4 regions of the Shewanella sp. SP1S2-4 genome follow, and region 1 is predicted to be linked to each of the others. Evidence: predicted binding sites of a transcription regulator. Region 1 holds the regulator's gene; each other region holds the start of a gene.
What was found. Region 1 encodes sigma-54, which starts transcription at its own class of promoters, with help from an activator protein. Its sites were predicted from a motif close to GTTGGCACGNNNNTNGNNT; they were not measured.
Positions count from the first base shown of each region.

Region 2: a site for sigma-54 is predicted at 3,307-3,325, ahead of Q4Q52_RS08875 (FimV/HubP family polar landmark protein). Genes of this name have one in related genera too.
Region 3: a site for sigma-54 is predicted at 2,692-2,710, ahead of Q4Q52_RS06310 (flagellar assembly protein FlgT). Genes of this name have one in related genera too.
Region 4: a site for sigma-54 is predicted at 1,448-1,466, ahead of Q4Q52_RS00665 (BON domain-containing protein). Genes of this name have one in related genera too.

Region 1 is NZ_JAUOET010000013.1:6,034-10,327, reverse strand. It holds gene lptC (LPS export ABC transporter periplasmic protein LptC) at 1-451, shown strand, start outside; gene lptA (lipopolysaccharide transport periplasmic protein LptA) at 438-992, shown strand; gene lptB (LPS export ABC transporter ATP-binding protein) at 989-1,720, shown strand; gene Q4Q52_RS12985 (RNA polymerase factor sigma-54) at 1,828-3,306, shown strand; gene hpf (ribosome hibernation promoting factor) at 3,335-3,622, shown strand; gene ptsN (PTS IIA-like nitrogen regulatory protein PtsN) at 3,625-4,068, shown strand; gene rapZ (RNase adapter RapZ) at 4,065-4,294, shown strand, end outside.
Region 2 is NZ_JAUOET010000006.1:184,213-188,506, forward strand. It holds gene Q4Q52_RS08865 (malic enzyme-like NAD(P)-binding protein) at 96-1,340, opposite strand; gene rpmE (50S ribosomal protein L31) at 1,877-2,089, opposite strand; gene Q4Q52_RS08875 (FimV/HubP family polar landmark protein) at 2,271-3,236, opposite strand; gene priA (primosomal protein N') at 3,339-4,294, shown strand, end outside.
Region 3 is NZ_JAUOET010000004.1:51,492-55,785, forward strand. It holds gene flgA (flagellar basal body P-ring formation chaperone FlgA) at 1-470, shown strand, start outside; gene flgM (flagellar biosynthesis anti-sigma factor FlgM) at 546-869, shown strand; gene Q4Q52_RS06295 (flagella synthesis protein FlgN) at 872-1,297, shown strand; gene Q4Q52_RS06300 (LPP20 family lipoprotein) at 1,433-1,882, opposite strand; gene Q4Q52_RS06305 (FlgO family outer membrane protein) at 1,879-2,511, opposite strand; gene Q4Q52_RS06310 (flagellar assembly protein FlgT) at 2,791-3,957, shown strand; tRNA gene Q4Q52_RS06315 (tRNA-Arg) at 4,013-4,088, shown strand; gene Q4Q52_RS06320 (6-hydroxymethylpterin diphosphokinase MptE-like protein) at 4,140-4,294, shown strand, end outside.
Region 4 is NZ_JAUOET010000001.1:160,183-164,476, reverse strand. It holds gene Q4Q52_RS00670 (DUF3224 domain-containing protein) at 75-497, shown strand; gene Q4Q52_RS00665 (BON domain-containing protein) at 858-1,412, opposite strand; gene Q4Q52_RS00660 (glutamyl-tRNA reductase) at 1,744-2,199, opposite strand; gene Q4Q52_RS00655 (sigma-54 dependent transcriptional regulator) at 2,449-3,819, shown strand; gene Q4Q52_RS00650 (YdbC family protein) at 4,000-4,294, shown strand, end outside.

The sequences.
Region 1 (4,294 bases):
AAATACCCCAGATTTCATCATTGAAGATCTGCGCAGTGTTGAGTTCAATGAACAAGGGCTAGTCAATAGCCGTGTGACGGCGAAACACATGGAACATTATGATTCAACGAATCAAACTTACTTTACTCAACCTGTTTATCTTGTTTATCCAGACCAAGGTAAAGCACAATGGCAACTCAGTGCAGATCAGGGCAAGCTAAACAAGGAAACGGGCAAGGTTGTACTCGAAAACAATGTTATTATTGATGCCATTAGCGCAGAAGAACCGATCCAGACCTTGTCCACTAGTTATCTGGAACTCGATCTCAATACTATGATAATGACCTCTGACCGTACCATTTACGTCACAGGGAAAGATTTTAATATTCAAGGCCAAGGCCTTTATGCCGACCTCAACGCGCAAGAAGTGAAATTGACCAGTCAGGTAGTAGGAACATATGAAGCAAAATAACGTATTACTTGCCAGCCTAATGCTAATAATGAGCATGAGCGCCTTTGCTAAAGTCGACGACCTAAAGCAGGAAGTTAAAATCAAAGCAGTGAGCCAAACGGCAGATATCAAGAACAACCAGATCATCTTCTTTGGCCCGGTGGAAGTTACCCAAGGCTCGATAAAAATCCAAGCAAATGAACTGCGTGCATTTTCTGCCGAAGGTGAAAATAGCAAAATTTTAGTGGCCACTGGTAACCCAGCAACTTACAGCCAAGTGTTAGACGATGGTCGTCCAGCCTCGGCGAGCGCGAAAGAAATTCGTTACGATATGGCAAGCCGTACCCTAACACTGAAAGGCCAAGCTTCGTTAGATCAAGCGGGTAGCCAAGTGACGGGTAATGTGATCCGCTATAACATCATCCAGCAAAAATTGATTGCTGAGAGCACAGGTAGTGGTGACGATCGCGTGATCACTATTATTCAGCCTGAAAGCTATCAAGATGATGCCAAACCAGACGCGCCAGCAGATAAACCTGTGAAAAAGCAGGACTCTAAATGACCCAAATCACCCTAAGAGCACAAAATCTGGCGAAGAGTTACAAGAGTCGCCAAGTGGTTAAAGACGTCAGTCTGACGGTAAAAACCGGTCAGGTCGTTGGCCTACTCGGCCCGAACGGCGCGGGTAAAACTACCACCTTTTACATGGTCGTCGGTCTGGTTAAAAGCGATAAAGGCCACATCTTTATCGACGATGATGATTTAACCGCAGATCCTATGCACCTGCGTGCCCGCAAAGGTATAGGTTACTTGCCGCAGGAAGCCAGTATCTTCCGTAAACTGACCGTCCATGACAACATCATGGCCGTGCTGCAAACGCGTAAAGAATTAAAAAAAGAGCAAAGGGAAGAAGAGCTAGAGCATCTGCTCGAAGAGTTCCACATTACCCACATCCGTGACAGCCAAGGCATGTCATTGTCGGGCGGTGAACGTCGCCGTGTCGAAATTGCGCGGGCGTTAGCAGCAAATCCTAAGTTCATTTTGCTCGATGAACCCTTTGCTGGTGTCGATCCGATTTCGGTTATCGACATTAAAAAGATTATCGAACAGCTCAAAAGTCGTGGCCTTGGCGTGTTGATCACAGACCACAATGTCCGTGAGACATTAGATGTGTGTGAACATGCCTATATCGTGAGTCACGGAAACTTGATTGCCGAGGGGACACCCGCAGAGATCTTAGACAATCAGCAAGTTAGGGCTGTGTACTTAGGTGAACAATTCAGGCTATAGTTAATCAAGCGGAGCCAATGCAGGTAATTTATGCCACCATTGGACTCCACTCAAGATGATAACAAGCGACCTCATCCAACAATAATAACGTAGGGATCAGCGGTAACATGAAAGCGTCACTCCAGCTCAAACTGGGTCAACAGTTAACCATGACGCCACAATTACAACAGGCCATACGTCTGTTGCAACTGTCGTCATTAGAACTGCAGCAAGAGATCCAGCAAGCCTTAGATTCTAATCCCCTTCTCGAGCTGGAAGAGGATCAATTCGACGCCACTAAAGCCCCTGTAAACCAAACGCTATCCGATACGGATTTCAGTGAATCGAGCACTCTGCCGCCAGAGAAAGACAGCTCCACCATAGACACGGCAGAGTCCTTAACCAAAGAATCCATGCCCGACGAACTCCCCATGGACACCACCTGGGATGAAGTGTTCACCGCCTCCCCCAATTCTGGCCCCGGTGGCAGTCGTGAAGATGATATGCCCTTCCAAGGTGAGACCAGTGAAGGCTTGTATGAGCACTTAGAATGGCAAAAAAACCTCACGCCGTTTTCTGAAACCGATTTAGCCATTGCCACCGCCATTATTGATGCCATTGACGATCAGGGCTATCTCACCCAAAGCACTGAAGAAATTCTCGAAGCTATGGGCAATCCTGAGGTTGAGCTTGACGAAGTCGAAGCCGTACTCAAGCGCATTCAACACTTTGATCCCATTGGTGTTGCCGCCCGCGATTTAAGCGAGTGCCTGTTGATCCAACTGTCGCATTTCGCCGCTGACACGCCCAACCTAGAAAACGCCCGCATGCTGATCAAAGATCATTTAGATCTGATCGCCGCCCGCGATTTTAGATTGTTGATGCGTAAGACTAAATTAAAAGAGGATGAGTTAAGAGACGGCATAGCGCTTATCCAAACCCTCAATCCCCGCCCAGGTTTATTGATTACGCCCAACGATGACGAATACGTCATCCCAGATGTGTCAGTGTCGAAGAAAAATGGCCGCTGGGTGGTTGAGCTGAATCCTGACTGCATGCCAAAAATCAATGTAAACCAACATTATGCCTCGATGGCGCGCAGCACTAAAAGCCAAGCCGATAGCCAATTTATTCGTGGCCATCTGCAAGAGGCTAAATGGTTTATCAAGAGTTTAGAGAGCCGTAATGATACCTTGTTGAAGGTGGCGAACTGTATCGTCCAATATCAGCAAGGTTTCTTTGAATACGGTGAAGAAGCCATGAAACCTATGGTGCTTAACGATATTGCCGAAGCGGTAGAAATGCATGAGTCGACCATCTCACGGGTGACGACACAGAAATACATGCATACCCCTAAGGGACTTTTTGAACTAAAATACTTCTTCTCTAGCCACGTCGGTACTGACGATGGTGGGGAGTGCTCATCCACAGCAATCAGAGCCTTCATTAAGAAACTGGTTGCAGCGGAAAACCAGAAAAAACCATTGAGCGACAGTAAGATGGCACAACTTCTGGCAGAACAAGGGATCAACGTAGCCCGCAGAACCATTGCGAAGTACCGAGAGGCTATGCTCATTCCGCCTTCTAATCAGCGTAAAAGTTTATAACCTACAGTGGATATCGGAGGACGTTTCTATGCAAATAAACCTGAGTGGACACCATGTCGAAATTACCGAATCGTTACGCGCATATGTAGAAGAAAAGTTTTCAAAACTTGAACGCCATTTCGAACAGATCAATAATGTGCACGTTGTGCTCAATGTCGAGAAAATGCAACAGATTGCCGAAGCGAGAATAAATCTTATCGGTGGTGAAGTTTTTGCTACTTCAGAGCATGCTGACATGTATGCCGCTATAGACGCCCTGATTGACAAGCTTGATCGTCAGGTTATTAAACACAAAGAGAAGTTAACAAAACACTAATAATGGAACTTTGTACCATACTGCGGCCGGAGTGCACTACCTGCGCCACTCCGGGCAGCAAGAAAAAGGTACTGGAACTCATCAGCGACTTAGTCGCTGCCCAGTACCCGACCCTCTCATCTCAAGAGATATTCGAAAGCCTAGTGGCGCGCGAAAAGATGGGGAGCACAGGTATAGGTAACGGCATCGCCATTCCACATGGTCGACTAGCCGATATAGATCAGCCCATTGCCATACTCATTAAGTGTGAAGAGCCGATAGCATTCGATGCTATCGATAAGCAACCTGTTGATATTTTATTTGCACTACTGGTGCCTGCAGACCAATGTCAGCAGCACTTAAGTACCTTGTCTTGCATGGCCGAAAAGCTGAGCGACAAGCAAATATTAAAGCAATTACGCAAGACGCATGATGAAACGGAACTCTATCAGGTAATCACTGGATGAAACTGGTCATAGTGTCGGGCCGCTCAGGCTCAGGCAAATCTGTCGCCCTAAGGGTACTCGAAGATCTCGGCTATTATTGTGTCGATAACCTTCCCTTGCCCTTAATCGGCACTTTGCTTGAGCAACTCAAAGGCAGTAACGATCTCGTCGCCATCAGTGTCGACGTGCGTAACATGCCTGAGCAGGATAAAGTCTTAGTGAAGCAACTCGCGAGCCTGCCTCCTGA
Region 2 (4,294 bases), on a different contig from region 1:
CCTAAAAGGCAACCAAGACGCTGTGACTTTAATGTCCACTTAAAAACAAAAAAGAGGCTAATTAGCCTCTTTTCGATGTTTTTACCACTTTTAGCCTAGTCGGCGTATTGAGGTAAAGAAGGAATCGCAGCGACACCAGAGTCGATAGCCGCCTGAGCAACCGCACGGGCAACATTAGGCAATAAACGTGGGTCCATAGGTTTTGGCAGCACGTATTCAGGGCCAAAACTCAGTGAACTCACATTAGGATAAGCCTTCAACACACTCGCAGGCACAGGCTCTTTTGCCAGTGCAGCAATGGCATGAACCGCGGCGATTTTCATCTCATCGTTAATGCATGACGCACGTACATCCAAGGCGCCACGGAAAATAAACGGGAAACACAATACGTTATTCACTTGGTTTGGATAATCGCTACGACCCGTACCCATGATCAAATCGCTGCGCGTTGCGTGAGCCAGTGCCGGTTTGATTTCAGGATCGGGATTAGAACAGGCAAAAATTACTGGCTTATCGGCCATCAATGCAACTTCTTCTGCACCTATCACGTCAGGACCAGATAGACCTAAAAACACGTCTGCGCCTTTAATAACATCAAGAAGCGTGCGTTTGTCAGTATCATTCGCAAATAGCGCTTTATATTCATTAAGATCCGTACGGCCAGAATGAATCACACCTTTAGTGTCTAACATATAAATGTTAGCGCGATTCGCACCACACTTGACCAGCATAGTCATACAAGCAATGGCTGCCGCACCTGCGCCCATACACACAAACGTTGCGTCGCTGATCAACTTGCCTTGAATTTCCAGCGCGTTAATCATACCCGCCGCGGTCACAATTGCGGTGCCGTGTTGATCGTCATGGAATACTGGCACTTTACAACGGGCAATCAATTCACGTTCGATAACAAAGCATTCTGGCGCTTTAATATCTTCAAGATTGATACCACCAAAAGTGTCAGCAATCGCAGCAACTGTATTGATAAATTCTTCAGGCGTATTGTGGGTGATCTCAATATCTGTCGAATCGATATTTGCAAAATGCTTGAATAATAATGCTTTGCCTTCCATCACAGGTTTAGAAGCCAAGGGGCCTAAATTGCCTAAACCTAAGATCGCCGTACCATTGGTAATCACGGCAACCGTATTACCTTTATTGGTATAACGATACGCATTGTCAGGATTAGCCGCGATTTCACGCACAGGCTCAGCCACTCCAGGGCTATAAGCTAGAGCGAGATCGTGACTCGTTTCGGCAGGTTTGGTAAGGCAAACTGCGGTTTTGCCTGGTATTGGAAATTCATGATAATCGAGTGCTTGTTGACGAATATCTGACATTTTAAAATCCTGAAATGCGACATTTATAATTTATGAGAGTAAGGCCTACCAACACACATCTAGTCTCACCAAAGGGTGATGTTAATAGTCTGGCTGGTCGGGGTAAGATACGCCAATAAGGGGGATTTTTAAATAAGAGATTCAGAAATTTCACTTTAGCCTGCAAATATCACCTCTAAGCTTAGTTTTATAAACTTATCTCCTATAATAAAGCTGCATTTCTTAATATATTTTGTAGGAAACAAACATATATTTTGTAGTTATAGCGCTAGTTGTAGCGAGTTAATCTCAAAAATGTTGGTTAAATTACAATATATAACGGCTAGCATATTTATCTTATAGATAATTGCTATAAATAAGTCGAATTACATACTTGAACTCGCAATACTCAGTAAGTTGACGATTAATTGAGTGAAGTCGTACCAGATGGGGGATTTAACATAAGTATTAAGATAGGCGTAAATAAAGCAGTTCAGCAAATGACAGAAAGCAAAAAGGCGCCATAGGCGCCTTTTCTAGAAACATTGCAATCGCAATTATTTCTTTGCAAGCACTGCGAAGCGCTTGTTGAATTTGTCGATACGACCGCCAGTATCAACAACTTTTTGTGTACCAGTGTAGAATGGGTGACAAGCACCACATACGTCTAAATGCAGATCTTTACCAGCAGTAGAGTTTACTTTGATAACGTTACCACAAGTACAGTTTGCAGTGATGATAGCGTATGTTGGGTGGATACCTGGTTTCATTGGGGTTACCTCAAAAGTGTAAGGCCATGTCGCTCTTCCAACCCGTAGTCGGACACCACATGCATGTTAATAACAATATGTTTAGGGCGCAGAATGGTACAGCATACCCACAAGGGATACAAGTAGATTATCTGAGCGTTTGGCGGTTAATCTGCGTCTATTTTGACTTTAGTTCGCCGCTTCATTCTCCCGCCTCTTTAGCTTCAAACATCGCCTGAGCCTCTTTGGCGTTAGCATGCTGTGCCAAAATCATTTTCGAAGGACAGGACAGAGCCGCATTACTCTTGAGTGCGTTGATTTTATTTTTTGAGAACGCCGCAGGATTCGCCTCATAGATCGCCAGCATAGCGCCATAGACACTCACGTCCCAATCGTTGGCATAGCGATTGGCGATACGCCACAAGGTCTCACCAGCAAGATAAGTTAACTGACAATGTTCAGGTGTCTGCGAAGCGGTTGGGGACGTTTCAGCGGCATTCACTTTGAGTTCGCTATTTGTTGTCTTAACTGCTTCAGTGGCCACTATTTGCTCATCCGCTACTTCAGGAAATTTAAAGCCAGTCACAACTTCAGCCGCTGGCACTGTGGGCTTAGTATTTACATGAGCATCTACATGAGTATCTACATGAATATTTGCAGCCGTAATAACCGTCGCGGTCTTAGCACCCACCACTGATGTGGATTCTGCGGCCACTTTTACAGGCTGAACATTCACTTTATCCGCACGCTTTTGCACCAGCGCTGTCGTCGTACTTTTACTGCCCGATGCCGCGCTCATAGATAGCGCAGCCGATGTTGGCTTAGCCTCGCCAAATAGATTGATACTTTTGACCTCGTACCATCGGTCGAGTCGATACTCCCTCACTAAGAGTTTAGCTTTGTCATCCTTTACATCTTCAACACCTGTGAGCAAAACTAAAAAGCGATTAAGCTCCTCAACCATTAACTTTTCTTCGCCGCCAGCTTGCTGCACCACAAACTCTAAGCGCGACATGTCTTGATTGTCCGCAATCACATTCACCCTGAGTTTTGGATAACCGCCTAACTCAAACATGCGGCTGTTAACACTCACATGGGAGACTTGTGCCATGCTAGGTGCGCTACACACTAACGCGAGTAGACCTAATGATTTCACTATATTAGCCATTTATTTACTCTCAACTATCCTTGGTAAACCATCATTAGGGCTAGCCCTAGCCAGCCGCGCTGAGTACACTAAACCACATTCTTGCCTAAGACTTGCCTGCATATGTCATTGTTTGTCGAAGTTGCGTTACCTGTGCCTATGCGGCAAACCTTTAGCTACCGCGTACCCGAAACTTATCCTAGTACACCGCAGATAGGCGTGCGCGTTAAAGTCCCCTTCGGTCGTCAACAATTAATTGGATTAGTCACAGGTATCACTGAGTCTTGCAGCTTAGCGCCTAAACAGATTAAGTCTGTGCTTGAGTTTATCGACGATAAACCTTTGCTGCCTGAATCACTTTATAAATTAACGCTTTGGGCCGCGAGATACTATTTTTGCAGCCAAGGGCAGATGCTAACCCAAGCCTTACCAGTCGCCCTTCGCAAAGGGCTCAATGCCGCGCCACAAAAGATTCAATTCTGGCAATTAACTGAAATAGGCCAAAATATTGCGCCCGAAGCAGTTAAACGCGCACCCGCACAGAAAAAACTACTCGAGTTACTCAAAACCGCCAGCTTAACCCAAGAAGAGGTTATCAGCTTAGACATCAGTAAGGCGGCGCTTAAAGCCCTAGAAGATAAAGGCTGGGTAGCACGTCATGAGAAAGTCGCCGAGCTTAACCTCGACTGGCGCACCACACTCGAAATGGACGAAACGCCACATAAACTCAATAAAGAACAAGCCGTCGCCGTTGCCACTTTAAATCTGCAACAAGGATATCACTGTACTTTATTAGAAGGCATTACCGGTTCGGGTAAGACGGAAGTCTATTTGGCGGTGCTCGAAGAAGTCCTTAAGCAAGGCAAGCAAGCATTAATTTTAGTGCCTGAAATCGGTTTAACGCCCCAAACTATCAATCGCTTTAAGCGGCGTTTCAAAGTCAATGTCGCCATTTTGCATTCAGGGTTAACCGACAATCAGAGACTCGAAGCTTGGCGCCAAGCCCGCTGCGGTCAGGCCGCCATCATTATCGGCACCCGCTCAGCCTTGTTCACGCCTATGGCCTATCCCGGCATCAT
Region 3 (4,294 bases), on a different contig from region 1:
GGGAAATTAGTCGTAATAACACCCTAAAAGTCAGCTGCGATACGCAAGAGCTCGCTTACCCTTGGCAAATTTATATCTCGGTGAGAGTGGATATTTTATTCCCCGTTGTGGTCACAACTGAAACCTTAGCGCCTGGCGAACTCATCTCCCCTAGCCAAGTTGAAATCCGTTACATTGAGCAAAATAGTTTGCGGGGCGCTGAATTTAATGACCCTAGTAAATTAGCTGGTGTGCGAGTCAAACGACGCGTCTCAAAGGATAATCCCATATTAAGCAACAACTTATGCTTTGTGTGTAAAAACGACTCGGTATCTATCTATGTTCGTTCTAGCTCATTCGAACTCAAAACAGTAGGCGAAGCCCTACAAGATGGCAATAAAGGCGATCGGATCAGAGTCAAAAATAGCAGTTCAAACAAAGAACTAGATGCTATAGTCACGGGCATTGGCGAAGTTGAAGTAAGAATGTAAAATAATCTAAAGCTTTTTTATAAGCTGCCGATACCCCAGTTAAGAAATCCCGTACACACGACGCTGGAGCCGAAAATGGCAATTGATATTAGCAAACTCAACACTGCAACGACCGCACAAGTTCGTTCAGGTGCAACTAAAACTAGCAGCGATCAATCTGCTCAAGTTGCCACAAAATCGACAACACCACAAAGAAGCGACTCAGTGGTGATTACAGCGCAAGCGCAACAACTGCAAGGAGCTCAGACTAAAATGGCGAGCCTTCCTGAAGTTGATCAAAAGAAAGTGGCCGAAATTAAACAAGCTATCGCCGAAGGCCGCTACAAAATTGACCCCGAAAAGTTGGCTGCCAATATTGCAAGTTTTGAAGCCGAACTTAATGACTTAAATAAAGAGTAACTATGACTGAAATAGCTAAACTGGTAGATCTACAACACGCCCATTTGGCTGTTCTTAAGCAAATCATACTCAAGGAAAAAGGCGCTTTGGTTGACCAAAACGCCGATTTACTGCTTTCTCTTGCTAACGAAAAATCACAATGTCTGAAAGAACTCAAGACTAATGACGATATTCTGGCAAACCACACTGATAAGTCTCAACTCACTCAGCAAAGTGAACTCGTGCATAAAATGGCCGTTGTCAAAGACGCATTAACTGAATGCAAAGAACTGAACGATCAAAATGCCAGTTTAATTGAGATGAATTTAGCCAGCCTGAATCGCTTCGCTCAAGCTTTACAAGCTAGCAGAAACGCCTCCAGCCTTACGTATAACGATAAAGGCAAGACCTCAACTATCTCAAGTTTAGGTAATGATTTAAAAGCCTAACAGGCGCATCAATTCATACTCTGTATTTCCAGCTTCTAAGCTCTGATTAAAAATTAAACTTTAGTACTTTGCAGAAATAGAAAAGCCGCATACTACTCGTATAGTCCGCGGCTCAATAGAGTCATGTAGAAATGACTAGAAATACGTGACTTCTTTCACTCGCTGTGGACGACTCTGTTGTTGATACAGCGCCCATACCTGTGAAAAATCCAGTTCTAACTCAGTGACATAATGATCGCCAGCTGGATAACTCTTAACGACCCGCGCCCCACGGATCACACCAGAAACCGACGCTTTAACATTATCGTCCGTCAACATCCAATCACTGACACTGCTGTTTGCCGTTATTTTCTGCCCATAAACTTGTTCTGCTAATTCACGATAGGCCACAATTTTTGATGCTTGCATGGCCATCAACACTCTTTGTGATTGCTCTTTAGCCGGTTGAGTCGCTAAGGGCGCATATCCTATGGCCGTTAACTTAGGAAAACTCGGCGGCGGCACATCTTCCCATTGCACATATCTATCTTTAGCAGCGCAGCCAGTTAGCATTAGCGCCGCAATAACTAAAAGGTAGCGTTTCATTTTCCATCTCCTAAAACACGGACTTCATTCATGCCTGGACTCGCCTGACGATATAAGATGCCATTTTGTGACACAATTTGCTCCGAAGGCTGCATGTAGTTTGCCAACTCTTTTTGAGTCACAAAAGTTTGAGAGGCCGATACCACACGATTGTTACTTATGTTCACAATCCGAGTATTGATCGCCATACCATTGGTAACGGGGCTCATAGTCGATACAACAAGATGCTCAACGGGAAGATTTTTCGACAATTGTTGCCAATCTCGCGTCAAAATAAAATCCCCATTAGCCGTCACTCTCAAGCCATCAGCTAAATTTAAATCCACTACATTAAACTGAAAGCTATGGAGCGACGTCATTAATCCTTGCTGTAACTGCTGCGCCAACGCATTTGTGCCATTCATGTCACCCACTAATACTGGGGTTGCGACAACAATTGGTTGATCAGAACGCAGAGCATCATTTTGCTTAACGAGCTCTGTCACAATTCGCTGTGCTAAATGGTTGATCACTGCCGTTGGCGGCAACCCATTGCCATCCACTAAACTCGGCTTGGGCGGTGTAACCGATTTAGCCACACATCCACCTAACATCAGTAATGTTAAGGGAATAATCACACGCTTTAGCATTGGATTTACCTCATCTGTGGGTGTACTGGCAATTAAATCACTCACACTCTACGCGTCTCATTTTTGTGAGTAACAAAAGCCAGCAATCTTCGGACCAAAATTGCTCCAGCCCGACATTATTATGCTCATACGCTGTATATCGACTGCGCCAATGGAAACTTTATCGAAAACTCTCGTTAGTCAGGCATGAAATTTGCTTTGTCGGTATATTAGATTAAGTGTCAGGAAACTGGCTCGATTAGCAAGCTCGCCAATAGCTTAGCGATAAGGATTGTATTGATGCACATACCACGTTCAGCTTCGCTCATCATTTTGAGCCTTGCACTGCTGTCTTTGCCTACTCGGGCCGAATGGATAGAAGCCAGTGGTGAAGCGACTATTATCAATGGTAATACGGCTCAAGCAAGGGAAGAAGCGATTAATCAAGCCGTTAGCTACGCGACATTAAGCACGGGCATTCAAATCTCCAGTGAACAACAAACCTCTAACGGAAACCTTACACAGAATAACTTCGCGATAAATCGCAACGCCCAAGCCATCAGCATCCAACTCGTTAGCGAACGAATCCAGGGAAACAAAATTTATGTGTCCCTACGACTCGATCTAAATGATGATCCTACGCAGCAGTGTCCAAATGGACAATTAAAGGCTGCGATTCTAATCCCTCAAGCACAAATTAAAGATCGTACTCAGCTCAGATACGGACAGCTTTCAGGCTTTGAAGAAGTTATTTCCGAAAAACTAGGCAGTGTTATAGAAGATTACTCTTCCACAGGTTTTAGCCACACTCACGCTAAAGAGCTGCTCGACATTAAACAAGATCTAGTGGATATTCGCGGTTATCGACTCCCAAGCTGGCTCAGTGAAATTACCGACAGCCAATATATCCTCCAACCACAAATTATGGATATCTCAATGGAGCCAGTGCAGCCAACCTTCCTAGGATTCTGGAATGAAGCTCCACTCAGGCAATTCCAGTTCAAACTTAGCCTTTATCATGGGATCAGTGGCGAAGAAGTTTGGAGTAAAAGCTACAGCACATCGGCGCCATGGGAATTTGAAGAACAAGCCATTATAGCCCCGAATACGGACAGATTCTGGCGATCATCTTATGGCAAAAATATTACCAAGTTAATGCAACAGGCTACCCATGATTTAGACAGCACACTCAATTGCAGACCCTTACTCGGCCAAGTCGTGAGCCGCCAAGCGGACAGGATCATTTTAAATCTCGGCCGTAAACATGGCATTCGTGTCGGGGATAAATTCCAAGTCGTATTACAGCAAAATCTACCCGATCGACTCAATGAAATGCGCGCCGTCGCAACCAAAAGTCGAGCCACGGTAAAAATCGAACAAGTGAGTGAAGAAAGCTCTACAGCAGTACTTTTAGACCAAAATGCAGCCTACAATGTGCAGATAAACGACATAGCGCTTAAGATTTAAGCAACTAAATCATAAGCCTTTTAATCAGAGATAAAACCAGTATAATCACTGTCGTCTCTCTATAGCTCAACAGGATAGAGCAGCCGCCTCCTAAGCGGCCGATCGGGGTTCGAGTCCCTGTGGAGAGACCAGATAGTGACCTTGGTGATATCAAACTCCCAGAAATCTTCCGGAGAAACGGAATGACTGAGCTATTTGCGTCTAATCTCAATATTATCGTCAAGCGTTGGCCTATCGTAGCAGCTGCAATAAAATCAAGTCCATTTGATCACCTTAAAGCTCACTTAGTTATTGGAAGTAATCAAACAATCAGTGTTAATGGTATTCAATTAAGCAG
Region 4 (4,294 bases), on a different contig from region 1:
GTGTGATGCTTGCCGCAGCGGCAAGTATTCTCGGGTAGATAGACTTGGCATAATGTTTTGACAAGGAGAGTGTCATGCAAGTTAGCAAAATCACTGGAAAATTTGATGTTAAGCTCACTCCAGATAGCACCTATGCTACGGGTGTGGGCGGCGTGACGCTTGGGCGTATGGGCTTAGATAAGACCTTTTATGGCGAGCTTGAGGGCCGTAGCCAAGGTGAAATGCTCAGTGCAATGACGTCAGTCAAAGGCTCGGCTGGCTATGTGGCGATTGAGCAAGTGGTTGGCAAGGTGTGTGGTAAGCAGGGTAGTTTCGTGCTGCAACATTTTGGCATTATGACCGATGGACAAAACCGTTTGATCTTAGAAGTGGTTCCCCATTCCGGTGCGGGCGAGTTGCAGGGCTTAACGGGCACTATGGCCATCAGTATCGAAAATGGTCAGCATTTTTATGAGTTCCAGTTTGGCTTTGAAGCCAGCGCTGAGCCTGCATTTTAACGCGACTTCAGGCATGATTTTTTAGGCATGATTGTTTCTGAAAATATAGTTTCAGACACTATTGCTTAAGGTGTTATCGCTTAAGGTACTATCGCTTCCAGCATTAGCCTGATGTCGTTCAATTTTCCTACCTTGATTTCGTTTTCTTAAACCTAGTCTTATCTACGTGGCCTAGAAAACCTTGCTTGATTGAGTGAAATAATGGACATAAAAAAACCAGCCTAGGCTGGTTTTTTGTTATTACTTTTTCTTATCAATCGAGTTCAAAAGTTGAGGCAAGATTAACGCCTTGTACTTAACTCTGACTGTTAAAGCGCTACTTTTGAAAGCTAGTTTCAGAAAGTGCAGCTTTAACTAGCGTTAAGAGGCTTTTTTAACGACTTTGATTTTATCGACAACTTTTTTCACATCGTCGGTATTCTCGGCAATTTTCAGCGCTAACTGACGTTCGGCATCGCTAGCAACTTCACCTTTTAAGGTGACGATACCATTAGCGACATCCACATTAATCTGAGTGCCGGAAACATCGGTTGAAAACAGTAAACGGGTTTTGACGACTGTGGCAACCTTAGAATCGGTCAAAGTAGCAACAACTTCACTGGTGCCTTCTTTCTCATTCATCACAATGAGTTGATTATCGACATCTTTTACGCCGTCTAAACTTTTGATCAGTTCAGTGGCAAGGGCTTTATCGACACTGCTTTCCACTTTACCTGTTAACGTCACGTTTCCCTCTTTGACATCCGTTATAATGTCAAAGGAATTGAGATTGGTATTGAGCAGTAAAGTAGTTTCAGCTTTACCATCGATCCAAGCATCCTTAGCCCCGTCCTTCCAATCTTGAGCTGCTGCGACATTTAAACTGATTGAACCGACAAGTAAGGTCGCTAGTACTGATGCTGTTGTGGTTTTCATAATCATATCCTCCGTTGTTTTCTCGATGTTAGATAATGCGTGAATCGTGCCAATATAGTTAAGTTGTTGATTTTAAGGTGTTTATGTGCTGTTTTTGATATTTTGACAGAAGGAGTCTTTTGTTTAAGTCGGTCTTTTTTACCGACAAAATGTAATTTTTTCTGGCAAGCAGAGTCATCTTTAAAGCATAAAAAACCGCACGACTGTGTGCGGTAAAGTGTGTGCGGAATAGTGTGTGGAGTCGCGCGGTGCGTTAAAGCTGGATATTGCCAGGTAAAGAGGCTCATACTGATGCGCACTAATGCAAACTGATGTAAACAGGTGTAAAGGATTAACCAGGATTGAGCGAACTCATACCATCGCAACTGATTTGCAGCCAAGCGGCGCCTTCTGCGAGCTGATTGGCAAGTTGTGGCTGATGTGCTTGCCTTACTGCTTGCTTCATCTGGGTTAACACTTGCTGCTCTATAACGACAAGTGCGGCCATCGCCTGCGATATATGGCACTGATGCAGCAACTTTGTCGCTTGAGTGTAAGTGACAGGTATCGTATGACTCAGGCCATGAAGCGGCTCGCTAGACAAAGGGCGCAGCTGCTCAAATCGCCTCAACATTCGCTGGTGGATATTCGCTTTGGTCGAAAAAATCCGCTTAAGGTTATAGTCTTCGACGTACGTCATCGCTTGGTTGTAAAATGTGAGTCCTTCTTGATTGAGCGTTATCATTTCATCGATCAACATGATATCGGCGCGGATATCAGTCTGATGTTGCACAACATTAGACTTCATTATGGGCCTCCTAATGCCAGTGTTCGACATAGCCTTGTTTAACGGCTTGGGTCAACTAATTGAGTTTCGTTCAGCTACCATGCATATTCTGTTCTCGTTTTTAATGATATGTTAACAGGCTGATTTTTAGACTGATATTCTCGGTTCATTACGCCATCCTCTTGGAATATCGGCAACTATTACCGCTGCTGTTGTTAAAATTTCACGACTGACATACAGTAGCCCTTCATACACAGGGAGTGGGATAGCATGGCTCGATTGACACTTTTTTATCACCTGCAGGATGTAAACGCCGAACAAGCCATCTTAGAACTCGCCGGCGCTGCCGACTTTAATAAACTCCGCAGTGTCGATGATTTACCTTGGATAGAACAGCTTGAGGTGAATCACGTCGATGTTGCCATCATTGAGCTGTCCAGCCTTAGCCGTGAGGATTATCTCGGGCTACTGGACAATGTAGCTCTGTCCAATATCGAGTTTATTTTTCTCTCCGACGGCCAGCCGAACCCCAATCTTGATCAGTTAATGTCGCATTTTGCCGGTTATCATTTTCGCAAACCCTACGACATGACGTTAATCAGCGATATTTTCGCCGATTTTGCCCAGTATCTAGTGTCATCCCCAATTCGGCCTCGGCCTTTTTCCAGCGAGCTAGACCAATATGGTTTACTTGTCGGTTCCTCTGCTGCGATGCATAAGCTGTATCGCACGATTCGCCGCGTCTCTGCGACCGACAGTAATGTGCTGATCATTGGTGAGAGCGGGGCGGGGAAAGAGCTGGTCGCCAATACCATACATCTTGCCAGCCCTAGGCTGAACGAGCCTTTTATCGCGATTAACTGCGGCGCCTTAAGCCCTGAATTGGTCGATAGTGAGTTGTTTGGCCATGTAAAAGGCGCGTTCACTGGCGCTCATCGCGATCACAAAGGCGTATTTGAGCAGGCAGAAGGCGGAACCTTATTTCTCGATGAAGTCACCGAAATGCCAATTGAGCATCAAGTGAAGTTACTCAGAGTGCTTGAAAATAGCGAATATCGCCCCGTTGGCGGTGCCAAAGTGCAACTCGCCAATGTGCGGATTGTGGCGGCCACCAATCGTGATCCCACCGCGGCAATCGAGGCTGGGCAATTTCGCGAGGATTTATATTTCCGTTTGGCCCAGTTCCCTATCCGCGTTCCACCCTTAAGGGAACGTGGCGATGATATTCTTGGGCTGGCGCAGCATTTTCTTGCCTATCGTAACGTGGCAGAAAAGCAGAATAAAAGCCTCGCTGACGACAGTGCGCAGATGATCGCTGCGTACCCTTGGTCGGGTAATGTGCGTGAATTAAAACATGCCATTGAGCGAGCCTATATTCTGGCAGACCAAGAGATTTTACCCAGTCATTTACAGTTGCCACAGGCAAGTGAAATGGGGACATCTTGCGATGACCAAGTCGTTATCCCGCAGGGCATGCGTTTAGATGACTTAGAAAAAATCGCCATTTATCAAGCATTAGAAACCACTCAAGGCAATAAAACCGATACCGCCGAGCAACTGGGGATCAGCGTGAAAACCCTTTACAACAAGCTCAGCAAGTACGAGCAGCAAGTCGAAGCGGGTGAATCGGCGGTAGAATAGTTTTTTGCGCTCAAAAGCCGCAGATGTGAGTGAGTTTAACATCTCATTGAGCTTTATCCTGCGGCTTTAGCCATCTTAAGCGTACCGTTGATGTGGTTGCTAGCAAGGAGGTTTAAGCCAAGTGGCATCGGCTCTTTGGGATTTTATTTCACTATGCTAGGCCAGCGTTAGGAGCGAGATTTGACGATAGTAAAGTTGATTACTTGTCAGGTTGAAAATGAACAAGAGCAAGATTTTTCTCAAAGCCAACAGATATGGAAAGCGTTGAGCAACTGCGTAGGTTTTAGAGGCCAGTTCGGTGGTTGGAGTCAACCCGAAAGGCAGGCGATTATTGTGGGCGTATGGCAGTCACTCGAGGATGTTACGGCTTTCATGGGGTCAGTTCACGACGAGCTGTTCTCCAAAAGTGGTCAGCAAACAACTTATAAACAGTGTGATGTCCATTATTTTGAAAATATACTGAGTATCCCTTCGC